3 regions of the Streptomyces sp. NPDC056144 genome follow, and region 2 is predicted to be linked to each of the others. Evidence: riboswitches for the same ligand, from Rfam matches in the RefSeq annotation. Region 2 holds a riboswitch; each other region holds the start of a gene.

Region 1 (10,033 bases), on a different contig from region 2:
ACTGCTCGACGTGCGCGAGACCGTCGGGGGGCTCGTCGGGAAGGCCGCCGTCGTCGAGGCCTCCCACGGGCGGATCGACCCGGAGCTGCTCTTCGACCGGGTCGTCCCCGAGGGCGAGATCGAGGGCCAGATGTCCATCGAGGACATCCTGTACGGCTCCGATGACGAGGACGGCCACGCCGCCCACCCGCACGCGGCGTACGAGACCGTCTCGCTGGCGGCCTCCGCCCCGCTCCACCCGCGTCGGCTGATGGCGTTCCTGGACTCCCGGCCCGAGGGGCTCTACCGGATCAAGGGCTTCGTCGACTTCGGCGCCGCCGACCCGGTGAACCGGTACGCCGTGCACGCGGTCGGCCGTTTCCTGCGCTTCTACCCCGAGCCGTGGCCCGCCGGTGAGGAGCGGATCACCCAGCTCGTCCTGATCGGCTCCGGCATCGACGCCGCCGGGCTCCGCAAGGAGCTCGCCGCCTGCGAGCAGAACGGGCCGCAGGACGCCCCCGACGAGCACGCCATGTGGGGCGTCCTGCGGTACGTGCGGGAGACCGACCAGCAGGAGGGCCCGGACGGCATGCTCTTCTGACCTCGCGGCCGGGGAACGCGAAGACCCCTGCGTGACCCCGGCCGCACGGCCGGGGAACGCAGGGGTCCCGCTCGGTCAGTTCGGCGGGGCCGCCACCACGTCGACCTGGTGCGGCAGCGGCGTGCCCGAGCCGTCCCGGCGCGGGTCCGGCTCCGGGAGGGAGACCGGGGTGCCGTTCTTCTGCGCGGCACGGGCCGGCGTGGCGCCCGCCCAGGCCAGGATCAGGACGTCCTCGCCCTTCAGGAAGCGCTGGCAGCGGACACCGCCGGTCGCGCGGCCCTTGCGGGGGTACTGGTCGAAGGGCGTCAGCTTCGCCGACGTACCCTCCGCGCCGACCAGCGTGCCCGTGGAGCCCGCCACGGTGAACACCGCGGCCTCCGCCGCCGGGTCCACCGCCGTGAACGAGATCACCTCGGCGCCCGCCGTCAGCTTGATGCCCGCCATGCCGCCGGCCGGCCGGCCCTGGGGCCGTACCTGCGTGGCCTGGTAGCGCAGGAGCTGGGCGTCGGAGGTGATGAAGACCAGGTCCTCCTCGCCCGTGCGCAGCTCGGTCGCGCCGACGATCCGGTCACCGTCCTTGAGGGTGATGACCTCCAGCTCGTCCTTGTTCGCCGGGTAGTCCGGCACCACGCGCTTGACCACGCCCTGGAGCGTGCCGAGCGCGAGGCCGGGGGAGGACTCGTCGAGCGTGGTCAGGCAGACCACCGTCTCGTCCGCCTCCAGGGAGAGGAACTCGGAGAGCGGCGCGCCGCCCGCGAGGTTCGGTGCGCTCGCGGTGTCCGGGAGCTGCGGCAGGTCGATCACGGCCAGGCGGAGCAGCCGGCCCGCGGAGGTCACCGCGCCGACGTCGCCTCGCTGGGTGGCCGCCACCGCGGACACGATCACGTCGTGCTTGCTGCGCTTGGCGTCCTCGTCGGCGGCGGGGAGCTCGCCCGTCGCCGTACGGGCCAGGAGGCCGGTCGAGGAGAGCAGGACGCGGCAGGGGTCGTCGGCGACTTCGAGGGAGACGGCGGCGACGGGCGCGCCGGCCGATTCGAGCAGGACCGTGCGCCGGTCGGTGGCGAACTTCTTCGCGACCGCGGCCAGTTCCGCCGAGACCAGCTTGCGCAGCTCGGTGTCGGAGTCGAGGATCCCGGTCAGCTCGTCGATCTCGCCGTTGAGCCGGTCGCTCTCGGTCTCCAGCTCCAGGCGGTCGAACTTGGTGAGGCGGCGCAGCGGGGTGTCCAGGATGTACTGCGTCTGGATCTCGCTCAGCGAGAAGCGCTCCATCAGGCGCTCCTTGGCCTGCGCGGAGTTGTCGCTCTCCCGGATGATCCGGATGACCTCGTCGATGTCGAGGAGCGCCACGAGCAGGCCCTCGACCAGGTGGAGACGGTCGCGCTTCTTGGTGCGGCGGAACTCGGAGCGGCGCCGGACCACGTCGAAGCGGTGGTCGAGGTAGACCTCGAGGAGCTCCTTGAGGCCGAGCGTGAGCGGCTGGCCGTCGACCAGTGCCACGTTGTTGATGCCGAAGGACTCCTCCATCGGCGTCAGCTTGTAGAGCTGCTCCAGGACCGCTTCCGGCACGAAGCCGTTCTTGATCTCGATGACGAGACGCAGGCCGTGGTTGCGGTCGGTGAGGTCCTTGACGTCCGCGATGCCCTGGAGCTTCTTGGAGCCGACGAGGTCCTTGATCTTGGAGATGACCTTCTCGGGGCCGACCGTGAAGGGCAGCTCGGTCACCACGATGCCCTTGCGGCGCGCCGTGACGTTCTCCACGGTCGCCGTGGCGCGGATCTTGAAGGAGCCGCGGCCCGACTCGTACGCGTCCTTGATGCCGGACAGGCCGACGATCCGGCCGCCGGTGGGCAGGTCGGGGCCGGGGACGAACCGCATGAGCGTCTCGAGGTCGGCGCTCGGGTGCCGGATCAGGTGCCGGGCGGCCGCGATCACCTCGCCGAGGTTGTGCGGCGGCATGTTGGTCGCCATGCCGACCGCGATGCCCGACGCGCCGTTCACCAGCAGGTTCGGGTACGCGGCGGGGAGCGCGACCGGCTCCTGCTCCTGGCCGTCGTAGTTCGGCGAGAAGTCGACCGTGTCCTCGTCGATGGACTCGGTCATGAGCAGGGCGGCCGGGGCCATCCGCGACTCGGTGTACCGCATGGCGGCCGGCGGGTCGTCGTTGCCGAGGGAACCGAAGTTGCCGTGGCCGTCGACGAGGGGGAGCCGCATGGAGAAGGGCTGTGCCATGCGGACCATGGCGTCGTAGATCGACGCGTCGCCGTGCGGGTGGAGCTTGCCCATCACCTCGCCGACGACGCGGGCGCACTTGACGAATCCGCGGTCGGGACGGAGCCCCATCTCGCCCATCTGGTAGACGATGCGTCGCTGGACGGGCTTCATGCCGTCGCGGGCGTCGGGGAGCGCGCGCGAGTAGATCACCGAGTACGCGTACTCGAGGAAGGAGCCCTGCATCTCGTCGACGACGTCGATGTCGAGGATCCTCTCCTCGAACGCGTCGTCCGGCGGCGGTGTCTTCGTGCTGCGGCGGGCCATCGCGGCTGCGGCTCCTTCACCAACATGGTTGATCTGACGCGGACCATTGTGGACCGTGCCACCGACAACGCCGACCGCGACCCGGAAGAGGGACATCCCGTCCGTACGGGAACTTCGCGAGGTGTCGGCGCGCTTGCATACAGTGGCAGGACTTTTTCACATCGCGATCGAAGGGACGTACATGCCCATGGGTCACACGGCCACGGCCGAGGCCGGCTCCGGCGGCCTGACAGCGACCGAGCACCGGTTGGCGAACGGCCTGCGCGTGGTGCTGTCCGAGGACCACCTGACCCCGGTCGCCGCGGTCTGCCTCTGGTACGACGTCGGCTCGCGCCACGAGGTCGCGGGCCGCACGGGCCTCGCCCACCTCTTCGAGCACCTGATGTTCCAGGGCTCGAAGCAGGTCCACGGCAACGGCCACTTCGAGCTGGTGCAGGGCGCGGGCGGCTCGCTCAACGGCACGACGAGCTTCGAGCGCACCAACTACTTCGAGACCATGCCCGCCCACCAGCTGGAGCTGGCGCTCTGGCTGGAGGCCGACCGCATGGGCTCGCTGCTCGCGGCCCTGGACGACGAGTCCATGGAGAACCAGCGGGACGTCGTCAAGAACGAGCGCCGCCAGCGCTACGACAACGTGCCGTACGGCACGGCCTTCGAGCGCCTGACGGCCCTCGCGTACCCCGAGGGCCACCCGTACCACCACACGCCGATCGGCTCCATGGCCGACCTCGACGCGGCGACGCTGGAGGACGCGCGGAACTTCTTCCGTACGTACTACGCGCCGAACAACGCGGTGCTGTCCGTGGTCGGCGACATCGACCCGGAGCAGACCCTGGCCTGGGTCGAGAAGTACTTCGGCTCGATCCCCGGCCACGACGGCAAGCCCGAGCCGCGCTCCGGCGAGCTGCCCGAGACCATCGGCGAGCAGCTCCGTGAGGTCGTCGAGGAGGAGGTCCCGGCCCGCGCGCTGATGGCCGCCTACCGCCTGCCGCACGACGGCACGCGCGCGTGCGACGCCGCCGACCTGGCCCTGACGGTCCTCGGCGGCGGCGAGTCCTCCCGGCTGCACAACCGCCTGGTCCGCCGCGACCGTACGGCGGTGGCCGCGGGCTTCGGCCTGCTGCGGCTCGCGGGGGCGCCCTCGCTGGGCTGGCTGGACGTCAAGACGTCCGGCGGCGTCGAGGTCCCGCAGATCGAGGCGGCCGTCGACGAGGAGCTCGCCCGCTTCGCCGCCGAGGGCCCCACGCCCGAGGAGATGGAGCGCGCGCAGGCGCAGCTGGAGCGCGAGTGGCTCGACCGGCTCGGCACGGTCGCGGGCCGCGCCGACGAACTGTGCCGGTTCGCCGTCCTGTTCGGCGACCCGCAGCTCGCCCTCACCGCCGTCGACCGGGTGCTCGACATCACCGCCGACGAGGTGCGCGAGGTCGCCGCGGCCAAGCTGCGCCCCGACAACCGCGCGGTGCTGGTCTACGAGCCGGTGGCCACCGAACAGAGCGACGAGGACGGCGCAGCCGAGGAAGAAGGAGCGGACCAGTGACCGACGCCGCCACGTCTTTGACGAGCATGGACTTCCACCCGCGGCCGACGCCCGGCGAGGCCAGGCCCTGGGCCTTCCCGGCCCCGGACCGCGGCAGCCTGCCCAACGGCCTGACGGTGCTGACCAGTCACCGCCCCGGCCAGCAGGTCGTCGCCGTGGAGATCTTCCTGCCGGCCCCGCTCGACGCGGAGCCCGCCGGTCTCGACGGCGTCGCCACGATCATGGCCCGCGCGCTCTCCGAGGGCACGGACAAGCACAGCGCCGAGGAGTTCGCGGCCGAGCTGGAGCGCTGCGGCGCGACGCTCGACGCGGGCGCCGACCACCCGGGCGTACGGGTCTCCCTGGAGGTCCCGGTCTCCCGGCTGCCCAAGGCGCTCGGGCTGCTCTCCGAGGCGCTCATCTCCCCGGCGTTCCCGGAGGAGGAGATCGAGCGGCTCGTCGCCAACCGGCTCGACGAGATCCCGCACGAGGCGGCCAACCCGGCGCGGCGCGCGGCCAAGCAGCTCTCCAAGGAGCTCTTCCCGGCCGAGTCGCGGCTGTCCCGGCCGCGCCAGGGCACCGAGGAGACCGTCAAGGCGATCGACGCCGCCGCGGTCCGCGCCTTCTACGAGGCCCACCTCCGGCCCAGCACCGCCACGGCAGTGATCGTCGGCGACCTGACCGGTGTCGACCTGGAGAAGCTCCTCGCCGAGACGCTGGGCGCCTGGACGGGCGGGCCCGGCGAGCCGCTGCCGATGCCGCCGATCACCGCCGACGACAGCGGACGGGTCGTCATCGTGGACCGGCCCGGCGCGGTCCAGACCCAGTTGCTGATCGGCCGGATCGGTCCGGACCGTCACGACAGCGCCTGGGCGGCGCAGGTCCTCGGCACGTACTGCCTGGGCGGCACGCTCACCTCCCGGCTCGACCGGGTCCTGCGCGAGGAGAAGGGCTACACGTACGGCGTGCGGGCCTTCGGGCAGGTGCTGCGTTCCGACGCCGAGGGGCGCGGTGCCTCGATGCTCGCGATCAGCGGCTCGGTCGACACCCCCAACACGGGTCCGGCACTTGACGACCTGTGGAAGGTGCTGCGGACCCTCGCCGCCGAGGGCCTCACCGACGGCGAGCGCGAGACCGCCGTGCAGAACCTCGTGGGCGTGGCCCCGCTCAAGTACGAGACGGCCGGCTCGGTCGCCGGGACGCTCGCCGACCAGGTCGAGCAGCACCTCCCGGACGACTACCAGGCCCGGTTGTACGCGCGTCTGGCCGAGACGGGCACGGTCGAGGCGACCGCCGCGGTGGTCAACGCCTTCCCGGTGGACCGGCTCGTCACCGTCCTCGTGGGCGACGCGGCGCGGATCGCGGAGCCGGTGCGCGCGCTCGGGATCGGCGAGGTCACGGTGGTGACGGGCTGACAGCTCGCTCGCCGGACGGCCAACGGAGGCCCCGACGCCCTGGTTTCGACCTGGTTCCGTCGGGGCCTTCCGTTATGTCCGAATAGGGAACAAGTCGACAGTATGACCTGTGGCATGTCTTACAAACAGGCGTGTCTGTTTGGTGCGGGGAAGACGGTCCGCATAGCGTCGGGACGGCTGTCCGGCAGTAGTACGTGCCGCACCCGCGGCGACGGACAGTCATCGCCGAGTCCCCGTCAGGCGCGAGCCTGGGGAGCCGGGGACCCACAGTCCCTGGGGTGAATCGGGCGCCTTCGTCACCGACGGAGGGGCTCGTAGGAGACCTTCCTGCTCCGAACCCGTCAGCTAACCCGGTAGGCGAGAAGGAAGGAAAGGAACAGCCTTGGCGTTCACCCGTGCCACCGGGAAGCATCGTGGGACGAGCCGGATGGCTCGCCGCAGCGCGGGGATAGCGGGCGTCGCGACGCTCGCGACCACCGGCGTCATCGGAACCCTCGCCTCCCCGGCACTCGCCGCCGACGGGAACAACCGCTCCGCCGAGGACACCGGCCTGACCCAGGTGGTCACCGAGGACTCCCTCGCGGACCGGATCAACGCCCAGGCCGCCGCCCAGGAGCAGGAGGCCTTCGAGGCCGTCGCCAAGGCGAAGGCCGAGGCCAAGGCCCGCGCCGAGGCCAAGCGCAAGGCGGAGGCCCGCGCCAAGGAGGTCCGCGAGGAGCGCGAGCGCGCCGCCCGCGAGGCCGAGCGCCGCCGCCTCGCCACCTTCCAGCTCCCCGTCGCCGGCTCGTACGTGAGCACCGGCTACAAGACCGGCGGCTCGCTCTGGTCCTCCGGCAGCCACTCCGGCATCGACTTCCACGCCGCCTACGGCAGCACCGTCGTCTCCGTCGGCTCCGGCACCGTCGTCGAGGCCGGCTGGGGCGGCGCGTACGGCAACAACATCGTCATCCAGATGAACGACGGCACGTACACCCAGTACGGGCACCTCTCGTCCATCGGGGTCTACGTCGGCCAGACCGTCGAGCCGGGCCAGCAGATAGGCATCTCAGGCTCGACCGGCAACTCGACCGGCCCGCACCTCCACTTCGAGGCCCGGACGGGTGCCGAGTACGGCTCGGACATCAACCCCATCACGTACCTCCGCGCCCGCGGCGTCAGCCTCTGACACCTCGCGCGTTCCGCGTCACGAAAGCCCCGGCTCGTACCGAGCCGGGGCTTTTTGAATTCACAGGGGGCATCGGAATTTCCGCTCCGCTGCAATAGAGTCGGACTCTCGCGGAAGAAAGCGGAGGTCGGTCATGCGCGTTCCCGCGCAATCGGTATGCACGGCGATCCGGGACGACATCGTCTCGGGCGTCTTCGAGCGGGGAGGTCGGCTGACCGAGGAACAGCTCGCCCGCCGCTACGGGGTCTCCCGTGTCCCGGTCCGCGAGGCCCTGCGCACCCTGGAGTCCGAGGGCTTCGTCGTCACCCGGCGGCACGCCGGCGCCCACGTCGCCGAACCCACCGTGCAGGAGGCGGCCGACCTCCTCGACATGCGGGCGCTGCTCGAACCGCTGGGCGCCGCCAGAGCCGCGCAGCGGCGTACGGAGGCGCACCTCAAGGTGCTGCGGGGCCTGGTCAGGCTGGGGCAGGAGCGGGCCAGGCGCGGCCAGGGCGAGGATCTGCGCGCGCTCGGGGCCTGGTTCCACGAGACGCTCGCGCAGGCCTCCGGCAGCCCCGCCCTGACGGCGCTGCTCACCCAGCTGCGGCACAAGATCGCCTGGATGTACGCGGTCGACCAGCCGGCCAAGCCGGTGGAGGCCTGGGCGGAGCACGGCGCGATCGTGGACGCGGTCGCGCGCGGCGACGCCGAACGGGCCAGGGCGCTGACCGCGCTGCACGCGGAACGCACGCTCGGGCTGCACCGGCTCAAAAAGCCGGAAGACGGCCGTGTGAGGGTTTCGCAACATGCCGTCAACACGGCGAGCGGTCGGAATTAACGTGTGCGCCGTATACAAAGAAGAGTGATCGGACCGCTATTCGCGCCGGTCTTTTCCTGCTGCCTGAAAACGGTGCCGTGAAATGCGAATGGCCCGGCCGCCGGAATTCCGGCGGCCGGGCCATTCGTCGTGCGAAGTCCGGATCAGACGGTCTCGGGGAGCTCGTCCAGACCCTCGGCGACCAGCTTCGCGAGGCGGTCGAGGGCGGTCTCGGCACCCTCGGCGTCGGAAGCGAGAACGATCTCCTCGCCGCCCTGCGCACCCAGGCCGAGCACCGCGAGCATGGACGCGGCGTTCACGGGGGTGCCCTCGGACTTGGCGATCGTCACCGGCACGCCGGAAGCCGTGGCGGCACGGACGAAGATGGACGCGGGGCGGGCGTGCAGGCCCTCGGCCCAGCCGACGTTGACGCGGCGCTCAGCCATGGTGTTGCCCTTCGAGTCTCAAGCGGGTTGTCTAGACCAGTCTCTCACGGGATGCGCGGTGCTCATGCCGACCTTCGGCCCGGATCGGACCGCCTTTCGGCCCTCCCCACCTTGCCCGTCGTCAGCCCGTCGCGCACGCGCGACGCGACCGATGCCGCCAAGCCGTACCGCCCTTAGGCTGACCTCATGCAGAGCGCCTCGGAGCAGTCGGAGCACGCCTATCCCGATCACTGGGAGGCCGACGTGGTGCTCCGGGACGGCGGCACCGCGCGGATCAGGCCCATCACCGCCGACGACGCCGACCGGCTGGTCAGCTTCTACGAGCAGGTCTCGGACGAGTCGAAGTACTACCGCTTCTTCGCGCCCTACCCGCGGCTCTCCGCCAAGGACGTCCACCGCTTCACCCACCACGACTTCGTCGACCGCGTCGGCCTCGCCGCGACCGTCGGCGGCGAGTTCATCGCCACCGTCCGCTACGACCGCATCGACGACCGGGGCATGCCCGCCTCAGGACCCGCCGACGAGGCCGAGGTCGCCTTCCTCGTCCAGGACGCCCATCAGGGCCGCGGCGTCGCCTCCGCACTCCTCGAACACATCGCGGCCGTCGCCCGCGAGCGGGACATCCGCCGCTTCGCCGCCGAGGTGCTGCCCGCCAACACCAAGATGATCAAGGTCTTCACGGATGCCGGGTACACCCAGAAGCGCAGCTTCGAGGACGGCTCCGTCCGCCTCCACCTCGACCTCGAACCGACCGACCGCTCCCTCGCCGTCCAGCGCGCCCGCGAACAGCGCGCGGAGGCGCGGTCCGTCCAGCGGCTCCTCACCCCCCGGTCCGTCGCCGTCGTCGGCGCCGGCCGCGCGCCCGGCGGGGTCGGCAGGACCGTCCTGCGCGACCTGCTCGACGGCGGATTCACCGGCCGGGTGTACGCGGTGAACGCGGCGCTCACCGACGGGACCGGCACCATCGGCGGCGTCCCCGCCCACCCCTCCGTCGGCGCCATCGGCGAACCCGTTGACCTCGCGATCGTCGCCGTCCCCGCCGAACGGGTCCCGGAGGTCGTCGCCGACTGCGGCGAACACGGCGTCCAGGGCCTCGTCGTCCTCTCCGCCGGGTACGCCGAGAGCGGCACCGAGGGCCGCGAGCGGCAGCGCGCGCTGCTGCGGCAGGCCCGCTCGTACGGCATGCGGATCATCGGCCCCAACGCCTTCGGCATCATCAACACCGCCGACGGCGTCCGGCTCAACGCCTCCCTCGCCCCGCAGATGCCGGCCGCCGGGAAGATCGGGCTCTTCACCCAGTCCGGCGCGATCGGCATCGCGCTCCTCGCCGGGCTCCACCGGCACGGCGCCGGACTCTCCTCCTTCATCTCCGCCGGCAACCGCGCCGACGTCTCCGGCAACGACTTCCTCCAGCACTGGTACGACGACCCCGGGACCGACGTCGTCCTCCTCTACCTGGAGTCGATCGGCAACCCCCGCAAGTTCACCCGGCTCGCCCGCCGCACCGCCGCCGTCAAGCCGGTCGTCGTCGTCAAGGGCGCCCGGCACAGCGGCAGCGCCCCGCCCGGCCACCGCGTCCC
Region 2 (10,033 bases):
GCGGTGGAGGTGGCGGGGCGGATCTCGTCGGCGCGGACGACCGAGTACGTACGGGACCTGCTGCACCGCCTGGAGCCGTACGGGCACGAGCCCCGGGTGGTGGAGCTGCGGGAGCTGGCCCGGCCGTTGCTCGTCGCGCCGGCGTGACGGGGGTCCGCGGGGCGTGGTCGGGTGGGGCCGCGCTCAAGGGTCGGGGGGCCGCGTGACCGGTGTGACCGGCGTGACACGCATCCCACGCTGTGGGCGTTTAGGGGCGTTGTCAGTGGGCCAGTGCACTATCAGGGGTGGGAGGTGGCGCTGGTGTTTGACTGTGACGTGCTGGTGATCGGCGGCGGGATCGTCGGTCTGTCGACGGCGTACGCCCTGACGCGCGCCCGTCCCGGCATCCGGGTCACGGTCCTGGAGAAGGAGCACGCGCTCGCGCGGCACCAGACCGGGCGCAACAGCGGGGTGATCCACAGCGGGATCTACTACCGGCCCGGCTCCCTCAAGGCGCGGTTCGCCACCGAGGGCGCGGCGGAGATGGTGAAGTTCTGCGCGGAGTGGGGCATCCCGCACGAGGTGACCGGGAAGCTCATCGTCGCCACCGGGCGGGACGAGCTGCCCCGCCTGCACGCGCTCGTCCAGCGCGGCAGGGAGAACGGGATCCCGGTGCGCGAGCTCGGGCCGGCGCAGATCAGCGAGTACGAGCCGCGGGTGCGCGGCCTCGCCGCGATCCACGTGGGCACGACCGGCATCTGCGACTACGGGGCCGTGTCCCGGCAGCTCGCCTCCTCGGCGGAGGAGGCCGGGGCGCGGATCATGTACGGGGCCGAGGTCGCCGCCGTCGACCGGAGACCCTTCGGGGTGGCGGTACGGACGGGCGACGGGCGGATCGTGCGGGGGAAGGTCCTCGTGAACTGCGCCGGCCTGTACTGCGACGAGGTCGCGCGGCTCGCCGGCGACGACCCCGGCATGCGGATCGTGCCCTTCCGCGGGGAGTACTACGAGCTGGCCGACCCCTCGCTCGTGCGGGGGCTGGTCTATCCCGTGCCGGATCCGGCGTTCCCGTTCCTCGGCGTGCACCTGACGCGGGGCATCGACGGCGGCGTCCACATCGGACCGAACGCGGTGCCGGCGCTCGCGCGGGAGGGGTACGGGTGGTCCGTCGTCCGGCCGCGTGAGCTGGGCGGCACACTGGCGTGGCCCGGTTCCTGGGCGATCGGGCGGGCGCACTGGCGGTACGGGGCCGGGGAGCTGCGGCGGTCGCTGTCGAAGCGGGCCTTCACGGACGCGGTGCGGCGGCTGCTGCCGGTGGTGGAGGAGTCGGATCTGGTGCGGGCCGCGGCGGGGGTGCGGGCGCAGGCGGTCCTGCGGGACGGCACGCTGGTGGACGACTTCCTGATCCGGGAGGCGGTCCGGACGGTGCACGTGCTGAACGCGCCGTCGCCCGCGGCGACGGCTTCCCTGCCGATCGGACGGGAGGTCGCGGGGAGGGCGCTCCGCATGCTGGACAAATAGGGCTTTTCTTCTGCCGGTAGAATCGACCGTTGTGTCTGAGCAGAGCGAGAACGCCTCCCCGCAGCCCCCCGCGGCCCCGCCCGCAGCGCCGCCCGCCGCCCGCCGCGGCAGCCGGATGTTCGCGCCCGGGGAGGGGCCCATGCCCGACCCCGCGGGGGCGCACCACGAGCGGCGGATCCGGAGCTTCCAGCCGCGCCGCAGCCGTGTCACGTACGGGCAGGCCGAGGCCATGCTCAAGCGGTGGCCCGACTGGGGGCTCGACATCGACGGGAAGAGCGTCCTCGACCTCGGCGAGATGTTCGACGGGCTCCCGGTCGTCCTGGAGATCGGCTTCGGCATGGGCGAGGCGACCGCGCAGATGGCCGCCGCCGACCCCGGCACCGGCATCCTCGCCGTCGACGTCCACACCCCCGGCCAGGGCAACCTGCTCGGTCTCGCCGACCGCAACGGCCTGACCAACGTCCGGGTCGCCAACGGCGACGCGATCATCCTGCTCCGCGAGATGCTCAGCACCGACTCCCTCGACGGGTGCCGGGTCTACTTCCCTGACCCGTGGCCCAAGGCCCGCCACCACAAGCGCCGGCTGATCCAGCCCGAGTTCCTCAGCCTGCTCGCCACCCGCCTCAAGCCCGGCGGCGTCCTGCACTGCGCCACCGACTGGGAGTCGTACGCCGAGCAGATGCTGGAGGTCCTCAGCGCGCACCCGGACTTCGAGAACACCCGCGCCGACGGCGGCTTCGCGCCCCGCCCCGACTTCCGGCCCGTCACCCGCTTCGAGGGCCAGGGGATCGACAAGGGGCACGTCGTGCACGACCTGCTCTTCCGGCGCGTCCCGCGCGACTGACAGAGATTCCGAACTCGCTCGTACGGTGTCGGTGGGGGTCGTTAGGGTCGGGAAGGTGTCGAACTCCGTCTCCACCCCTGCCATAGCCGTACCCGTGCCGCGGCGGGGCAGCGACGAGCACGAGCCCCCCTTCGTCGCGGCCGTCGCCGCCGACCGGTCCCAGTGGCGCTACCGGCCCCGCCGCGCCTTCTGGCGCAGCCGGGTCCTCCGGGCCGTCGCCGTGATCACGCTGCTCGCGCTCTGCGCCCTCGTGATCCTGGCGATGGTCCGCGAGCAGACCGGCACCGAGGGCTTCCTCGTCGGCCTGGGCCTCGCGGTGCTTCCCGTACCGCTGCTCACGGCCGCGTTCCGCTGGCTCGACCGGGTCGATCCGGGCCCCTGGAAGAACCTGCTCTTCGCCTTCGCGTGGGGTGCCTTCGCCGCCGCGCTCGTCGCGATCCTCGCGAACTCCTTCGCCGTCCGCTGGATCGCCACCGCCACCGCCGACCCCGACTCCGCCGACACCCTCGGCGCCACGGTCGTCGCGCCCGTCGTCGAGGAGACCGCGAAGGCCGCCGCGCTCCTGCTGCTCTTCCTGCTGCGCCGCCGGCACTTCGGCGGGCTCGTCGACGGGGTCGTCTTCGCCGGGTTCACCGCGACCGGCTTCGCCTTCACCGAGAACATCCTCTATCTCGGCAACGCCTTCGGCGAGGACCAGCTGGACGGGACGACCGGTCTCGGGGCCGTCACCGCCGCCACCTTCTTCGGGCGGATCGTGATGGCGCCGTTCGCCCACCCGCTCTTCACCGTGCTCACCGGCATCGGCTTCGGCCTCGCCGCGCTCGCCCCGCGCGGCAAGCGGCTCCGCCAGGTGCTGCTGCCGCTGGCCGGCCTTCTGCTCGCCATGGGCATGCACGCCGCCTGGAACGGCTCGGCCACCATCGGCGGCCCCTGGTTCTTCGTCGTCTACGTGGGCTTCATGGTGCCCGCCTTCGGGCTGCTGACCTGGCTCGCGGTGTGGAGCCGCCAGCGCGAGCTGCGCACCGTCGCCGGTGAGCTCCCGGCGTACGCGGCGGCCGGCTGGCTCTCCCCCGCCGAACCGCTCGCGCTCTCCTCGATGAACGCCCGCCAGATGGCCCGCGCCTTCGCCGCCCGGACGTACGGCCCTCCGGCGGCGCAGGCGGTCGGCGAGTACGAGTCCTTCGCGACGACCCTCGCGTTCCTCCGGAACCGGGCCCGGCGGGGCACGGCCGGGCTCTCCGACGCGGAGTTCACCGCCCGCGAGCAGGAGCTGCTCCACCACCTGTGGCAGCGCCGGGAGGTCGCCTCGCCCTCGCTCACGTACGCGGCACGGGCCACCGGGAAGGTGTGGGCGCCGCCGCAGTATCTCGACTACGGCGGCTACAACCCGTACAGGAGTTAGCCCCGGGTCCCGGTCAGGCGGAGGCCTTCGTCAGGAGGGCGAGCTCCGCTTCGGTGAGCGTCAGGTCCGCCGACGCCACCAGTGCCGGCAGCTGCTCGACCGTGCGCGCCGAGGCGATCGGGGCCGCGACCGTCGGCTGGGCCGCGAGCCAGGCCAGGGCGACCGTGGCGACCTCGGCCTCGTGCGCCGCCGCGACCTCGTCGAGCGCGGACAGCACGGCCTGGCCGCGGTCCGTGGCGAGGTGCTGGGCGGCGCCGTCGGCGCGGACGCTGTCGACCGTGGCGCCCGGGCGGTACTTGCCGGTGAGGAAGCCGGAGGCGAGACCGAAGTACGGCACGGAGGACAGTCCGGCCTCCGCGACGGTGTCGAGCAGCGGGCCCTCGTACGTCTCGCGCGACACGAGGTTGTAGTGCGGCTGGAGCGCCACGTACCGGGCGAGGCCCTCGGCCTCCGCGAAGTCGAGGGAGGCGCGCAGCCGCTCCGGGGAGATGTTGGAGGCGGCGACGGCCCGCACCTTGCCGTCCTTCACGAGCTGGTCGAGCGCGGTGACGATCTCCTCGACCGGGACCGTCTCGTCGTCGAAGTGCGTGTAGTAGAGGTCGATGTGGTCGGTGCCGAGGCGGCGGAGCGACTCCTCGACGGCGCCCTTGATCGTGGTGGCGGCGAGGCCCTTGTAGCGGGGGTGGGCGCCGACCTTGGTCGCGATGACGAGGTCGTCGCGGTTGCCGCGGGAGGCCAGCCAGCGGCCGATGACCGCCTCGGACTCGCCGCCCTCGTGGCCCTCGGCCCAGGAGGAGTACATGTCGGCGGTGTCGACGAAGTTGCCGCCGGCGGCGACGTACGCGTCGAGGACGGCGAAGGACTCGGCCTCGTCTGAGGTCCAGCCGAAGACGTTGCCGCCGAGGGCGAGCGGGAAGACGTGGAGGTCGGAAGCGCCCAGCGGGCGGAGAGTCGTCATGGTGTGATCAACTGCCCGCGCCGCCGGGGCTATTCCGTACGGGGAGAGGAGCCTCGGCTCAGATCGTCAGGCCCTTGGAGCGGAGCCAGGCCGCCGGGTCGATGCCGTCGCCGCCCGCCGTGTGGACCTCCATGTGGAGGTGGGCGCCGGTGACGTTGCCGGTGGCGCCGACGCGGCCGATCGTCTCGCCGGTGCCCACCGTCTGCCCCGCGCTGACCAGCATCGACGAGAGGTGGCAGTACCAGACCTCGGTGCCGTCCTCCAGCTCCAGGACGATCCGGTAGCCGTACGAGCCGGACCACGCGGCCGACTTCACGGTGGCCCCGTGGACCGCCTTCAGCGGCGTGCCCGTGGGCGCGGCGAAGTCGAGGCCGGTGTGGTAGCCGGAGGACCACATGGAGCCGGACTGCATGTAGGTGGCGGTGAGGCTGTACGAGGAGAGGGGCAGCGAGTAGCTGGCGGCGAGCTGCGCCAGGCGGGCGGCCTCCGCCTTCTCCGCCGCGATCCGCTCGGCCTCGGCCTTCTCGGCGGCGATCCGCTCGGCCTCCGCCTTGGCCTCCGCTTCGGCCTTGGCCTTGGCCTTGGCTTCCGCCTCCGCCTCGGCCGCCGCGGCTTCCGTCGCCGCCTTCTCGGCCGCGAGGCGCTCGGCCTCGGCCTTCTCGGCCGCGTCGGCCTCGGCCTGCTGCTGCTCGGCCTGCTGGAGGATGCGGGTGCGCAGGATCTCGCCCGCGTCGACGGTGCCGGCCGTGGGCTGCGCGGGCGGGGTGAAGGTGGCGGCGGTGGCGACGTTCGCGGTGGCCGCGCCGGCCCGGGCGGCCGTGTCGGCGTCCGAGGCGGGGCCGGCGGCGGTGCGCTCGGCGGCCGGGGTGACGTAGGTGGCGGCGGTGAGCGGGTTCGCGTTGCCGGTCGCGCCGGTGGAGTTCCCGGAGCCGTTCGAGCCGTTCGAGCCGCTCTTGCCCTGCTCGTCGTCGGCGAAGAACTCTCCGACGCCGGGGAGGTCCTCGGCTTCCGGGAGGTGCAGGTCCGGCAGGTCGGGGAGGGCTATCGAGACCGGGGGCTTGTCCTGCGCGGTGGCGAGGCCGCCCGCGCCGACGGCGGCGATCACGCCGACGCCGAGGACGGTGGAGGAGCGGGCGAAGTTGGAGCGCTGCTTGACGACGCGGTGCCGGCCGCCGGAGCGGCTCTCGGCGCGGAGGGATCCCTCGGTGGGGTTCCACTCGGTGTCCGGGGCGGCGGGACCCGCACCACCACCGAAGGCGTCGAAGGGGACTTCGGGTGCGGGAGTGTTGGACGCCACGGGGGCGCGCTCCTTTCCTTCCTTCTCGCCTACCGGGTTAGCTGACGGGTTCGGAGCAGGAAGGTCTCCTACGGGCCCGGTCGCACGGGTGCGTGTTCCGCACGGGTGCGAATGGGCTCGATTCACCCCAAGTGGTGGTTCCCCGGTTCCCTTTCGGGATTCGGCGCGTGCGCACGGTGCCGTCTCTTGCGACGGCTGGGACGACCGCGCTGCGTTATCGAACGTTAATAGACACGGGGTCCCGATTCCAAGCCGTTCCGGGTGATCGTTCATTGAATTAGTGGGGTATCGCCCGAGTTGACCCCCCTTCAGAAAGGGGATCCCCGCCCGGCTCCACACCTCCGCGATCTGACGGTATGTCAATTGTTATCGCAGTGACACCCTTCGACTACCCATGGTCACCGGGCGGGACCACCGGCATCGTCCGCCGCCGCTCCGGCTGCCCCGTCGCCGGGCGGCTCAGCGCGAGCAGCGCCATGTCGTCCGTCGACTCGCCGCCCGTGTGGAGCCGTACGTCGTCCACGAGCGCGTCGAGCAGCTCCTCCGGCCCCGGGAAGATCCGCCCCGCGAGCCGCCGCGCCGGGTCGTAGAAGACGCCCTCCGCGTTCCGCGCCTCCGAGAGCCCGTCCGTGTAGAAGAGGAGCGTCGCGCCCCGGGGGTACGGGTGCTCCTCGGACCGGTCCGGCCAGGCCGCCAGTTCGCCCATGCCGAGCGGCAGCGCCGGCTCCGCCGGATCCAGGACGTCCAGGCTCCCGTCCACGTACAGGAGCAGCGGCGGCGGATGGCCACGGTTGACGATGCGTACGGTCGCACCCTCTCCCGACGGGCCCTCCGTCTTCGGGATCTCGGCGAGGACCGCCGTCGTGAACCCCTCGAAGGCGTCGAGCCCGTCCCTCCGGGTGCCCTCGCGGGTCAGCGCCCGCTCCAGCCGGAGCGCGACGCCCTCCAGGCTCCGTTCCTGCTCGGCCGCCTCGCGGAACGCGCCGATGACGACGGCCACGGCCTCGACCGCGTCCATGCCCTTGCCCCGGACGTCACCGACGACGAGCCGCACCCCGTGCGGGGTGTCCTGGACGGCGAACAGGTCGCCGCCGATGAACGCGTCCGCCTGCGCCGCCTCGTACCGGGCCGCGCACTGGAGCCCGCCGATCCGCTCGGCGGGCGCGGGGAGCACCGCCTTCTGCGCGGTCTCCGCGATGACCCGCGCGGACGCGAGCCGTTCGCCGCTGAGGCGCACGACCCGGTTGATGAGCATCGCGAGCGCCGAGACGGTGAGGACCGTCAGGGTCTCGGTCAGCGAGGGGATCTCGTCGGCGGTGCCGTTGTAGAGGTGCAGGCCGACGGAGGCGAGGACGGCGGCGATGCCGGTGAGCAGGGTCGTGAGCGTCGAGAAGAAGGGCGCGGCGATCAGCGGGGCGGCGGAGAAGAGCGGGGCGGCGGTGTACGTGGGCGGGGTCATCACGTCGAAGACGACCCCGCCCACGATGATCAGCGGGGGCAGCGCGCGGAGGAAGCGCCGGGCGCCGCCGTACGGGCGGCCGTCCTTGCCGCCGTCCGTACGGAGCCAACCGCCGCCCGCCGGTCCTTGGGGGTGCCCCACCTGTGCTCTCCTGCCCGGTGTCGTACCGCGTCCTCCCAGGGTGGCCGCCGCCGCACCCGGCGGCGACCTCCGCGCGGCCGACTGGGCGTACTACCCGGCGAGCCGCGCGTCCCGGGGGCGTCCGTCCCCGAGGCGCCCGCCCCGGGCGAGGAGCGCCAGCGCCCCCGCGCACCCCAGGCCGACCGCGCACAGCGCGAGCCACGGCGCCGCGGACCAGCCGGTGACGTCGAGCAGCGCGCCCGTCCCCAGGTTCCCGAGGGTGATGCCGATCCCGCAGACCGTGTTGTAGAGCCCGTAATGGGTGGCCACCCAGCGGCCCCGGGCGAGGGCGACGACCGTGTCCATCTCGTACGGGTAGAGCACCGCGTTCGCCACGGCCAGGACCGCCGCGCACAGCAGCAGCCCCACCGCGCCCCGCCCCAGCGCCGCCGGGACGAGGAACGCCCCGCCCATCAGGGCGAGCCCGAGGACGAGACACCGCTCGCGGCTCAGCCGGCGGCGGCACCAGGCCGTGATCCGCAGCTGGCCGGCGAGCGCGACCAGCGCGGAGACGACGAAGAGGGCGGTGGTGAGCCAGACGCCACCGCCGGCCGTGTCCCCGGCGGCGAGCGGCAGCGCCAGGTAGACCTGGAAGGACAGGACGTACGAGCCGGTCATCGCGAGCGAGAACAGCCAGAAGGTGCGGTGGGAGAGGACCGTACGGAACTGCCCCCGCCCGTCCGGCGCCGACCGCGGCTCAGGGGCGCTCCGCACGGGCATGAACCGCAGCTGTACGAGGGTGAGCCCGGCGAACAGCACCGCCGCGACCAGACACGTCAGCCGGAACGACACCCCTGTCAGGGCGACCCCGACGAGCGGCCCGAGCAGAATGCCCGCCTGGTAGTAGGCGTTGAAGAGGGCGAAGGCCTCCACCCGGCGCTCCTCCCCCGCCTCCGCCGCGAGGCAGGCCCGTACCGCCGGGTTGAAGAGCGCCCCCGCGAGCCCGGTCGCGAGGGAGGCGGCGATCAGCGTCGGCAGCGACTGCGCGAAGGCGAGGGCCCCGAAGCCGACGGTCCGCAGGGCGCAGCCCGCGACGATGAGCGGCTTGAAGCCGAAGCGGTCGGCGAGCGCGCCGCCCACCAGGAACATGCCCTGCTGGGAGAGGTTGCGGGCGCCGAGGACGAGCCCGACCGCCCAGGCCGCCATGCCGAGCCCGTCCGCGAGGTGCGCGGCCAGGTAGGGCATGAGCATGTAGAAGCCGAGGTTGATGGTCAGCTGGTTGAGGAAGAGCAGCCGCACGGCGGGGTCGAAGGAGCGGGTCTGCTTCCAGATGCCGCCCTTGGGCGGAGTACGCCCCTGAGTGGTCGTCGTGGTCACGTGGTCCGCTCCGAGACCGCGCGCTCCGACGGCTTGCGCTCCAGGACCTTCCGCGTCCACGCCTCGACCGGCGCCCCCGGCTCGTACGCCTCCGGGTCCTCCCGTACGGGACCGTCGAGGAGCCCGTGCGCCGCGCAGTACTCGTCGTTGAAGACGGTGTCGAAGTACCGCTGCGGCCCGTCGGGGAAGACGGCCGCGATCCGCGTCCCGCGCGGCCGGGTCCTGGCCAGCCACCCGGCGACCAGCGCGACCGCGCCCACGCTCCAGCCGCCGGTCGCGAACTGCCGCGAGGCCAGGCGGCGGGCCGCCCGTACCGCCTCCGCCGGGGCCACCCAGTGGACCTCGTCGAAAGCGCCGTGGTCCACGTTGGCCGGGTGGATCGAGGAGCCGAGACCGCGCATCAGCCGCTCCCCCGCCGGCAGGCCGAAGACCGTGGAGCGTACGGAGTCCACGCCGACGAGCTCCAGGGCGGGGCTGCCGCCGGCGCGCAGCGCGCGGGAGATCCCGGCGGAGTGGCCGCCGGTGCCGACGGCGCAGACGAGGACGTCGATCCGGCCGAGCTGGTCGGAGAGTTCGGCGGCGAGCCCGGCGTAGGCGTCGCAGTTGTCGGGGTTCCCGTACTGGTTGGGCCACCAGGACCCGTCGAGGCTCAGGAGCAGTTCGGTGACGCGGTCCATCCGGGCCTGCTGCCAGCCCCCCTGGGGGTGGGGGTCGGCGACGACGTGGACCCGGGCGCCGTGGGCGACGAGCATCCGCTCGACGATCGGTTCGAGGCCCGGGTCGGTGACGACGTGCACGGGGTGGCCGTGGAGGACGCCCGCGAGGGCGAGGCCGAGACCGAGGGTCCCGGAGGTCGACTCGACGATCGGCGCGCCGGGCCGCAGCTCCCCGCGCCGACGGGCCTGTTCGACCATGTGGAGGGCGGCGCGGTCCTTGATGCCGCCGAAGTTGAAGCCTTCGAGCTTGGCCCAGTAGCCGTCGTCCGTCCACAGGACGGGGGTGTTGCCGACGGTCTGCACGGCGATGGGCAGGGTGTTGCCGAGGAGCAGCTTGCTCATGGTGATACGTCCTTGGGA
Region 3 (10,033 bases), on a different contig from region 2:
GTCAGCGCCTTGCGGCGGACCTCCTCGTCGGTGGTCGAGTCGGCCTTGTCGAGCTGCTCGAGGACGTGGTTGCGCAGGCCGATGGCCTCCTCGATGCCCTTCATGCCGATGCCCTGCTCGGCGAGGCCGGGGATCGGGAAGGTGCGGGAGACCGCGCCCATCGAGATGACCAGGTAGTCGAACGGCAGCTCGTACGCCTCGCCGACGAGCGGCGCGATCGTGGCGACCTTGCGGTCCTGGTCGATGGTGGTGACCCGGCCGGTGAGCACCTCGGCTCCGCGGACGACGCGTCGCAGCGGGACGACGACGTGACGCGGCGAGATGCTGCCGGCGGCGGCTTCGGGCAGGAAGGGCTGGTAGGTCATGTACGACCGCGGGTCGACGACCGTGACGGTCGCTTCCGCGTAGCGCATCTTCTTGAGGATGCGCCGAGCTGCGTACAGGCCTACGTACCCGCCGCCTACTACGAGGATCCTGGGACGCTCCGTGGTGCTCATGGGATCGAGTATCCACCCCGTCCGAGGGGGGTGCTCGTGCGCCCCTTCACAAGCTCCGCGCACACCTCTGCTACACTCCGCCGCCCACGTGATCCAGGTCATGGTCCCGCAAAGGAACCGAGGTGCGGTCGCGAACGTTGTTCACCCCTCGTGGCCTGGCCTGGAGAGCCCTCCGTAACCCCCGGAGGCCAGGTGCGTTCACACGATGGAAACAGCGAGCGAAGTGGGCCCGGAGCCTGCGAAAGGGCCCCGAGGCGCCCCCCGGAGGGCCTAAAGACCCTCCTCGAGCGCCATCAGGGCCCTTTTCCTTGTGAAGAACTTCACGAACCTTTCCCGGCGGGGTGCCGCCGGAGGGCTCGATAGGTGCCCACTATGCGACGGATAGGGCGATCCCATCGAGGATGTCGTGCTCGCTGACGACGACCTCGGAGGCGCCGACCCGCTCGACGATCTCGCGCAGGACGAGCGCACCGGCGATGATCACGTCCACCCGCCCGGGGTGGATGACCGGGATCGCGGCCCGCTCGTCGTGGGTGGAGGCGAGGAGCCGGTCGGCGACCTCGGCGACCTGGGCGGCGGAGATCCGGGCGTGGTGGATCTTCGTGGAGTCGTACTCCGTGAGCCCGAGCGCGATCGCGGCGACCGTGGTGACCGAGCCGGCGAGGCCGACGAGGGTCTCGGCCGAGGTGATCGGCACGGTCTCGGCGGCCAGGTCGAGGGCGGCCCGCACGTCGGCGCGGATCGCCTCCGCCTCCTCGGCGGTCGGCGGGTCGTGGCGGACGTGCCGCTCGGTGAGCCGGACGCAGCCGATGTCGACGGAGCGGGCCGCCTCGACGTGCCGGTTGCCGACGACGAACTCGGTCGAGCCGCCGCCGATGTCCACGACCAGGCGCAGGTCGTCGCCGTGCAGCTCGCCGGTGGCGCCGGTGAAGGAGAACTCGGCCTCCTGGTCGCCGGTGATGACCTCGGGCTCGACGCCCAGGATCTCCACGACCCCGTTCACGAACTCCTCGCGGTTCTCCGCGTCGCGCGAGGCGGAGGTGGCGACGAAGCGGAGCCGGTCGGTGCCGACGCCGAACTCCTCGATGACCTCGGCGTACGCGCGGCAGGCCGCGAAGGTGCGCTCCAGGGCCTCGGGGGCGAGCCGCCCGGTCTTGTCGACGCCCTGGCCGAGCCGGACGATCGTCATCCGGCGGTCCAGCTCGACGAGGTCGCCCGTCTTCGGGTCGAGGTCCGCCACGAGGAGGCGGATGGAGTTCGTACCGCAGTCGATTCCGGCGACTCGGGTCACTGCTCCTCGCCCTCCTTCTTCTCGCCGCACGGGGTCACGCACGCGCCCTTGGCCCACCACTCCGGCAGCATCGCGAGCGCCTCGTCGCCGAACGGGTTCACGCCCGGGCCCGCGACCAGCGAGTGGCCGACGAGGACGTGCAGGCACTTGACCCGGTCCGGCATGCCGCCGGCGCTCGGGAAGCCCTCCAGGACCTCGATCGCGTCACGGCGCGCGATGTAGTCCTCGTGCGCGGCGCGGTAGGCGGCGGCGAGCTCCGGGTCGGTGGCGAGCCGGGCCTGCATCTCCTTCATGACCCCGTTGGCCTCCAGCGTGCCGATGGCCGAGGCCGCCTTGGGGCACGTCAGGTAGTACGTGGTCGGGAAGGGGGTGCCGTCGGGGAGCCGGGGCGCCGTCTCGACGACGTCCGGCTGGCCGCACGGGCAGCGGTGCGCGATGGCGCGCAGGCCGCGCGGCGGGCGGCCGAGCTGGAGCTCGAAGGCCTCGATGTCCGTCGCGGTGGGCTCGGTGCGGTCGGTCTGCGGAGGGGGCGTTTCCATGTCTGCTGCCTGTCTGCCTTGCAAGGGTCTGTCGCGGAGGGGGTGCCGGGGAGGGCGGGGGGTCTCAGGGCCTGTCGGCCTTGTCGACGCCGTCCCAGAGGTTGTCGTACCAGGGGCGGTCCGCCGCCTCCTGGCCGGCGCGGGGCCGCTGCTCCGCGTCGGGGTCGTTCACGGTGAAGCCGGTCTCGCCGGGGAGCACGTAGTGCAGGTGTTCCCGGGCGAGGCGCCGGACGTAGGCCGGGTCCTGGAGGCGGGCCTTCTCGTCCTTCAGCTCCTCGACGCGCTGCGCGGTCTCGGCGGCCCTGCGTTCCTGGTCGGCGATCTCGCCCTGCTGGGAGACGTAGCTCCGCATCGGGTAGGCGAGCGCCACGACGAGGGAGCAGACGACGAGGGCGAGGAAGGCCGCGCGCCCGGTGAGCCGGGAGCGGCGGGCCTGCCGCCGGGTCTGCGAACGGTAGACACGGGCCGCGGTCTGCTCGCCGAGCAGTTTGATCCGGGTAGCGGTCGAGAACCGGTCCCGGTCCTTCACGGCCATGTCAGGTCGCCTCCCCTGTTCATACGTACGTCCCCGCACACGGTACGGGACCGAGTACGGGGACGTACGGAACTGCCTAGGGCTGTGTTCAGCCCTTGAAGCGCGGGAAGGCGCTGCGGCCGGCGTAGACCGCGGCGTCATCGAGGATCTCCTCGATGCGCAGGAGCTGGTTGTACTTGGCGACGCGGTCCGAGCGGGCCGGGGCGCCGGTCTTGATCTGGCCACAGTTCACGGCGACGGCGAGGTCGGCGATGGTGACGTCCTCGGTCTCGCCGGAGCGGTGGGACATCATGCACTTGAAGCCGTTGCGCTGGGCGAGCTCGACGGCGTCGAGGGTCTCGGTCAGCGAACCGATCTGGTTGACCTTGACCAGGAGGGCGTTCGCGGTGCCCTCCTCGATGCCGCGGGCCAGACGCTCCGGGTTGGTGACGAAGAGGTCGTCGCCGACGATCTGGACCTTGGCGCCCAGCTTGTCGGTGAGGACCTTCCAGCCCGCCCAGTCGTCCTCGAACAGCGGGTCCTCGATGGAGACCATCGGGTACGCGGCGACGAGCTCCTCGTAGTACTCGGTCATCTCGGCGGCCGAGCGGGACTTGCCCTCGAACTCGTACTTGCCGTCCTTGTAGAACTCGGACGCGGCGACGTCGAGCGCGAGCGCGACATCTGTGCCGGGGGCGTAGCCGGCCTCCTTGATGGCCTCGACGATGAGGTCGAGGGCGGCGCGGTTCGACTCGAGGTTCGGGGCGAAGCCGCCCTCGTCGCCGAGGCCGGTGGAGAGGCCCTTGCGCTTCAGCACGCTCTTGAGCGTGTGGTAGATCTCCGCACCCCAGCGAAGGGCCTCGGAGAAGGACTCCGCGCCGATCGGGGCGATCATGAACTCCTGGATGTCGACGTTGGAGTCGGCGTGCGACCCACCGTTGAGGATGTTCATCATCGGAACGGGCAGCAGGTGCGCGTTCGGGCCGCCCAGGTAGCGGAAGAGCGGGAGGTCGGACGCCTCGGAGGCGGCGTGCGCGACGGCGAGCGAGACGCCGAGGATGGCGTTCGCGCCGAGCGAGCCCTTGTTCTCGGTGGCGTCCAGGTCGAACATGGCCTGGTCGATCAGGCGCTGCTCGGTGGCGTCGTAGCCGACGAGCTCCGGGCCGATCTGCTCGATGACGGCGAGGACGGCCTTCTCGACACCCTTGCCGAGGTAGCGGTTCGGGTCACCGTCGCGGAGCTCGATGGCCTCGAAGGCACCGGTGGAGGCGCCGGACGGAACAGCAGCACGGCCGGTGCTGCCGTCGTCGAGGCCGACCTCGACCTCGACCGTGGGGTTGCCTCGGGAGTCCAGGATTTCCCGGGCTACGACGACGTCGATGGACGGCACGAGCATCTCCTTCTGGGATGTGACGCTGGATGTGACGCAAGGTCCGGTGCAGGGTCGCTTGGCCTTGCGACAAGAGCCTAACCGTCTCCGGGGCTCCGGCCAGCCGTGCGCCCGCCCCCTGGGACGAAAAAGGGCCCAAGGGTGGGCATGTCGGGACGAAGGACCCGAGAATTACTGGACAGTAATCGGCGAATGCCCCGGAAAAAGGAGAACCCCGGTCCGGCGCGCACGGGGGAAGGGCGCGCCGGACCGGGGTGGTCACCGCGGAGTCGTCGTCAGACTTACTTCAGGTGGAGCTGCTGACCCACGTAGATGAGGTCGGCGTTGTCGACGATGTCCTTGTTCAGGTCGAAGAGCTTGGCCCAGCCGCCCGTGACGCCCTGCGCCTGAGCGATCTTGCTGAGCGTGTCGCCGGCCTTGACCGTGTACTCGCCGTCGCCCTTCTTGACCGTCTGGCCGGTCGGGGTGGTGACGGTCTTCTTGGCGGAGGCCTTCGGCGCGGCGTACTGCTGCGTCGACTGCTTCGGGGCCTGGCGCTGCTCGCTGCGGGTGGTCGGCTGCTCGGCCGTGCGCTTCTTGGTGTAGCCGTTCGAGCTGCTGGAGCTGCTCGAAGAAGAGGAGGAGCTCTTCTTGGAGTAGGAGGAGGAGCCCGAGTTCGAGGACGAGCTGGAGGAGCTGGAAGAGCTGGAGGAGCTCGACGAGCCGCCGGAGTACGAGGCGCCGGAGAGACCCACGCCACAGCTCGGCCACGCGCCCTTGCCCTGGCTCGCGAGAACCTTCTCGGCGACGGCGATCTGCGCGGACTTCGACGCCTGGTTGGCGGTCGGGGCGTAGGCGGTGCCGCCGTACGCGGCCCAGGTGGACGGCGAGAACTGGAGGCCGCCGTAGTAGCCGTTGCCCGTGTTGATGGACCAGTTGCCACCGGACTCGCACGCGGCGACGCGGTCCCACTCGGAGGCGGTGGCGGCCGAGGCGGTGCCCGCGGTCATCAGCGGGGCGGCGACGGCGACGCCGGTCACGCCGACGAGAGCGGCGACCTGGGTGGCCTTGGAGGGACGACGGTGCTTGCCCTTGGCGGAAAACAGCATGGGGATTCTCCTCACCGACGCCTGTGAGGTGAGCTGTCGGGTTCGGGCCGGAAAGTTGCCCGGCCGCGTGTCCTTGCACGCGGCTTCACCCCAAGCCGTTCTCGGCCGTCTCTCAACGGCCGGGACCGGCACTTACCTTGGGTCCCCCACTCCTGCCTTCGGCGCTTGCGCGACGACTGTTCCCTCGACCGACGGCAGGATTCGGCGTTTCGGTCGACGGGGCCCGCGGTGGCGAGCGGTTACGACCATAGGCACAAGCCCGCCGGAAGCTCAAAGGGCGACATTGCGGAAAAATCGCCCCTACTTGCCCTCCGGCGGGGGGTGTTTGCGCAGGTGGGAGGTGACGGAAGCAAAGTTCGCGGTAGTGACACGCCAGTTGGGGTGAAGAGACCCATGTCTCACTTACCCAAATCCGGACATACAGCCGCGAACTACTCCCCCTTCGACTCCGAACCGACCGTCAGGTCGAGGCTCTGACCAGGAAGGATGTGGTCCGGATCGGCCCCCACCGTCCCGCGGTTGGCGTCGTAGAGGGCGTTCCAGCCGCCGGGGAGTTCGTTCTCCTGTGCAATCTCCGACAGGTTGTCACCCGGTCGCACCGTGTACGCGTCCGAAGCGCCCTGACTGTCCGTTGTGCCCGAATCCTTCGACGCGTCAGTCGCGGACCGCGCCACGTCCGCCGTGCCGGTCTTGTCCGTTGTGCCGGATTCCTCCGGGGCGGGTTCCCCCCGGTGCTTGCCGGTGCCGGGCGCGACCGACGCGGCGTCACCCGGAGACACGCCGGGCGATTCGGGCGTACCGGGCGTTACGGGCGTGGTGGGCGCCCCGGGGGCGACGGGCGTCACGGAGGCGTCGGGCGCGACCGGGGCGGTGGGCGTGCCGGGCGCGTCGGGGTCCGAGGGCTTCCCCGTGCCAGGAGTGCCGGGCGTGCCGGGCGTGGCAGGCGGGGTGGACGTGCCCGGGGTGACGGACGTCGCCGGGGAGTCCGGCGTGGCCGAGGCGTCGGGGGTGGCGGGCGTCACGGGCGTGACGGGGATCGCGGGGGCGACCGAGCGCTCCGGGGTCACCGGCGTACGGGAGCCCGCGCCCGACGGCGTACCGGCGGACGTACCGGTGGAGGGGGTGTCAGAAGGCGTCGCCGTGGCCGCCGACGGCGCCCCCGAGGTCCGGTTGGACTCCGCCACGGGCCCCGTGGACCTCTCCGCGGGCGTGGCCGGGCCCGGGTCGACCCCGGTGGCCTTGCCGTCCTTCTTCAGGCCCGCGATCGGCGCGCAGGTCGCCCAGTCCGTGCCGCCGGCGACGAACGCCTTGTCGGCGACCGCGATCTGCTGCGCGCGGCTGGCGAGGTCGGGGCTGGGCGCGTAGGCGAGGCCGCCGTTCCGCTCCCAGCTCTCCTGGGTGAACTGGAGACCGCCGTACATCCCGTTGCCGAAGTTCGCGCTCCACTGGCTGCCGGACTCGCACTCGGCGACCCGGTCCCAGGTGGCGGCGTCGGCGGCGGACGCGGAGCCGGTGGCGAGCAGCGGCAGCGCCATGGCGGACCCGGTCACGCCCGCGGCGACGACGAGGGCGGGGGCCTGACGGGGGCGGCGGTGTCGTCCGTTCCCGGAGCGCATAGGGAGGCCTTTCGCGTGACGGCTGAGGTTGCCGGGAAACGTAGCGGCATTCGAACGCTCGTCACAAGTCGGTGGAGCCCCGATCACGCGAAGATCACAGTTCTGACGAACCGTCAACTAGCCCAGTGTTTCACCCAATACGCCCAGAAGGGGAGAATTCCACCGGAAGCGTGCGCAATCCCCGCATGATGAGCCCGCCGCGCCACCGCAGTTCGTTCGGATCGGCGGCAAGTCGCAGGTCCGGCAGGCGAGTCAGCAGCGTCGCGAGCGCGGTCTGCCCCTCCAGGCGGGCGAGCGGCGCCCCCAGGCAGTAGTGGATCCCGTGCCCGTACCCCAGGTGCTGGCTGTCCCGCCGCGAGAGGTCGAGGACGTCCGGGTCCGTGAAGCGCTCCGGGTCGCGGTTCGCGGCGGCGAGGACGACGAGCACCGGGTCGCCCGCCGGGATCTCCTGCCCGCCGATGGTCAGCGCCCGCGTCGCGTACCGCCAGGTCGCCATCTCGACCGGGCCGTCGAACCGCAGCAGCTCCTCGACGCCCGTCTCCAGGAGCCCGGTCTCCCCCGCCGCGATCGAGGCCTGGAGCCGCTCGCGCTCCTCGGGGCGGCGCAGCAGCTGGTAGACGCCGTTGCCGATGAGGTTCACGGTCGTCTCGAAACCGGCGAAGAGGATGATGAAGGCCATGGCGGCGGCCTCGTTCTCCGTGAGGTGCTCGCCGTGGTCGGAGGCCTTGATGAGCCCCGAGATCAGGTCGTCGCCGGGCTCCTCCCGCTTGCGGTGGATCAGCTCCGCGAGATAGCCCCGCATCTTCTTCACCGACCGGGCGACCCCGCCGCGCGGCCCGCCGCCGTGCCGGATCATCATCCCGGCCCAGTCCCGGAAGTCGTCCTGGTCCTCGGGCGGCACACCCAGCAGGTCGCAGATCGCGTAGATGGGGAGCGGGAAGGCGAACTCGTGGATGAGGTCGGCGCTCCCCTTCTCCACGAAGGAGTCGATGAGCCGGTCGGTCAGCTCCTGCACGCGCGGCGCGAACTCCGCGACCCGGCGCGGGGTGAACGCCTTCGACACGAGCCGCCGCAGCCGGGTGTGGTCCGGCGGGTCGATGTTCAGCAGGTGGGTCATCAGCTCGGCCTTGCGCTCGCCGGGGATGCCCGTCTTCCCCTTGGCGTGCGGGGACTCGTCGTGGTGCGCCGGGTTCTTCGAGAGACGCTGGTCCGCCAGGGCCTGCCGGGCGTCCGCGTACCGCGTCACGAGCCAGGCCTCGACCCCGCTCGGCAGCTTCGTCCGGTGCACGGGGGCGTGCTCCCGCAGCCAGGCGTAGGCGGGATACGGATCGCTCGCGAACTCCCAGGTGAAGAGCTCGGGGGCGGGCGGCGGGACAGGCACGGTGCTCACCCGACGACCGTACCCGCGATCGGCGTGATCCCGCCGTGCCCTAGATTCTTGTCAGTGGACCCCCAGCTGCTCAGAAGTACGTTCGCGATCGTCGAGAGACGGGCCGAACACGCCGTCACGTTCTTCTACTCGCACCTCTTCTGGCACAACCCGGGAGTACGCGAGCTCTTCCCCGAGGACATGACCCCGCAGCGGGACCGGCTCTTCGCCGCGCTCACCCATGTGGTGACCCACCTGGAGGACCCCGCCCTCGCCGCCTACGCGGCCCACCTCGGCCGCGACCACCGCAAGTTCCTGGCCACCCCCGGCCTGTACGCCGCCGTCGGCGAGAGCCTCGTCGCCGCCTTCGCGCACGCGGCCGGCTCCGCCTGGACCGTCGAGGCGGAGAAGGCCTGGACCGAGGCGTACACCCACCTCTCCGAGCTGATGCTCGCGGGCGCCGACGAGGCCGCCGGGTCCGGGGAGCCCGCCTGGTGGGACGCGGACGTCGTCCGCCACGAGCGGTACGGCGACAGCCTCGCCCTCCTGACCCTGCGCCCCCGGCAGCCCCTCCCGTACGTCCCCGGGCAGTACGTCAGTGTCAGCTCGCTCCGGGTCCCCCGCGTCTGGCGCACGTACTCCCTCGCGAACGCGCCCCGCGCCGACGGCACCGTCGACCTCCACGTGAGCCGGATCCCCGGCGGCGCGATGAGCACCGCGCTCGTCGAGGACACCGGGCCCGGCGAGGTCCTGCGGCTCAGCTCCGCCGGCGGCGCGGTCACCGCCCGCACTCCCCCGGGCGGGCTGCGCACGTATATATGCGCCGGTACGGGCTGGGCACCGGTGAAGGCCCTCCTGGAGGAGGCCGCCGAGACCGAGCCCGAGATCGAAGGCCGGCTGTTCGTCGTGGCCCGCGCCAAGGAGCACCTGTACGCCCGTCCGGACGCCGAGGCCCTGAAGGAACGTCTCCCCGGCCTCCGGGTCGTCTACATCGCGGCGGCCCCCGGGCGCCGCCGCGACCAGGCGACCGAGCGGCTGCTCGCGGCCCTCGAAGCCTGCGAGCAGTGGCCCGCGCACGACGTCTACCTCGCCGGACCGCCCGGCTTCCTCACCGAGGTCGCCGAGTGCCTCGAAGGACTGGGCGTCGGCCCCGGACGGATCCACCACGACTCAGTGCCCTCCGTCGGCCGCTTCACCGTCCGGCCGAGCAGCGCCGCCGAACGCCTCCTCGGCCCCCCGCAGCTCCACTGGCACAACCCCGAGGCCCGCGCTCCTCGCGAGCACCCGGCGGACTACTGAACCAAGCACCGCCTCGTACGCGAGCCGCACGCGAGCCGCACGCGAAACCCGCGCGGAGCCCGTCAGCGCTCGGCGCCCGCCCCGGCCTCGGCCTCCGGCTCAGCCTCCGGTTCCGCCTCCGGCTCGGCCTCCGGTTCCACCTTGGCCTCCGCCCGCGTGCGCGACCGCCAGATCGCGAACCGGGCGAGTTCCGCCGCGGCCGCCACCGCGAGCACCGCGGACACGATCCGCGCCCACCCCGGGACACTGCCGCTCAGCGCCGCCCAGCCGAGGGCGAGCACCAACAGCGCCGTCACCCCGGGCGCCTCGGCGAAGGCGGGCTTCCGCCGTTCCTGGCTCATACGCCCTCCGCCGCCCTGATCGCGTCCCGGTACGCCCGGGCCGCCGCCCGCAGCGACGCCTCCGGGTCGGCACCCGCCGCGTCGGCGCG

The links. Region 2 has a riboswitch for cyclic di-AMP ahead of ACFC0Z_RS21675 (M23 family metallopeptidase). Riboswitches for the same ligand answer to the same signal wherever they lie in the genome.
Region 1: it holds a riboswitch for cyclic di-AMP, as region 2 does, so the genes downstream of both, ACFC0Z_RS14635 (M23 family metallopeptidase) here and ACFC0Z_RS21675 (M23 family metallopeptidase) in region 2, are expected to answer to the same signal.
Region 3: it holds a riboswitch for cyclic di-AMP, as region 2 does, so the genes downstream of both, ACFC0Z_RS24610 (transglycosylase family protein) here and ACFC0Z_RS21675 (M23 family metallopeptidase) in region 2, are expected to answer to the same signal.

What each region holds. Positions count from the first base shown of each region.
Region 1 covers NZ_JBHJVF010000004.1:122,678-132,710, forward strand. The annotation lists gene ACFC0Z_RS14615 (CobW family GTP-binding protein) at 1-580, shown strand, start outside; gene ACFC0Z_RS14620 (DNA topoisomerase (ATP-hydrolyzing) subunit A) at 656-3,115, opposite strand; gene ACFC0Z_RS14625 (M16 family metallopeptidase) at 3,297-4,652, shown strand; gene ACFC0Z_RS14630 (M16 family metallopeptidase) at 4,679-6,046, shown strand; cyclic di-AMP (ydaO/yuaA leader) riboswitch at 6,260-6,421, shown strand; gene ACFC0Z_RS14635 (M23 family metallopeptidase) at 6,429-7,211, shown strand; gene ACFC0Z_RS14640 (GntR family transcriptional regulator) at 7,345-8,028, shown strand; gene ACFC0Z_RS14645 (HPr family phosphocarrier protein) at 8,172-8,453, opposite strand; gene ACFC0Z_RS14650 (GNAT family N-acetyltransferase) at 8,640-10,033, shown strand, end outside.
Region 2 covers NZ_JBHJVF010000006.1:485,396-495,428, reverse strand. The annotation lists gene ACFC0Z_RS21700 (MFS transporter) at 1-147, shown strand, start outside; gene lhgO (L-2-hydroxyglutarate oxidase) at 301-1,500, shown strand; gene trmB (tRNA (guanosine(46)-N7)-methyltransferase TrmB) at 1,616-2,344, shown strand; gene ACFC0Z_RS21685 (PrsW family intramembrane metalloprotease) at 2,400-3,746, shown strand; gene ACFC0Z_RS21680 (aldo/keto reductase) at 3,760-4,704, opposite strand; gene ACFC0Z_RS21675 (M23 family metallopeptidase) at 4,763-6,001, opposite strand; cyclic di-AMP (ydaO/yuaA leader) riboswitch at 6,013-6,177, opposite strand; gene ACFC0Z_RS21670 (PP2C family protein-serine/threonine phosphatase) at 6,390-7,601, opposite strand; gene ACFC0Z_RS21665 (MDR family MFS transporter) at 7,692-8,957, opposite strand; gene ACFC0Z_RS21660 (PLP-dependent cysteine synthase family protein) at 8,954-10,015, opposite strand.
Region 3 covers NZ_JBHJVF010000008.1:191,738-201,770, reverse strand. The annotation lists gene ACFC0Z_RS24635 (NAD(P)/FAD-dependent oxidoreductase) at 1-497, opposite strand, end outside; gene ACFC0Z_RS24630 (exopolyphosphatase) at 868-1,788, opposite strand; gene ACFC0Z_RS24625 (DUF501 domain-containing protein) at 1,785-2,327, opposite strand; gene ACFC0Z_RS24620 (septum formation initiator family protein) at 2,392-2,862, opposite strand; gene eno (phosphopyruvate hydratase) at 2,951-4,237, opposite strand; gene ACFC0Z_RS24610 (transglycosylase family protein) at 4,513-5,319, opposite strand; cyclic di-AMP (ydaO/yuaA leader) riboswitch at 5,323-5,493, opposite strand; gene ACFC0Z_RS24605 (transglycosylase family protein) at 5,751-6,935, opposite strand; gene ACFC0Z_RS24600 (cytochrome P450) at 7,066-8,325, opposite strand; gene ACFC0Z_RS24595 (globin domain-containing protein) at 8,380-9,603, shown strand; gene ACFC0Z_RS24590 (hypothetical protein) at 9,666-9,944, opposite strand; gene ACFC0Z_RS24585 (nucleoside triphosphate pyrophosphohydrolase) at 9,941-10,033, opposite strand, start outside.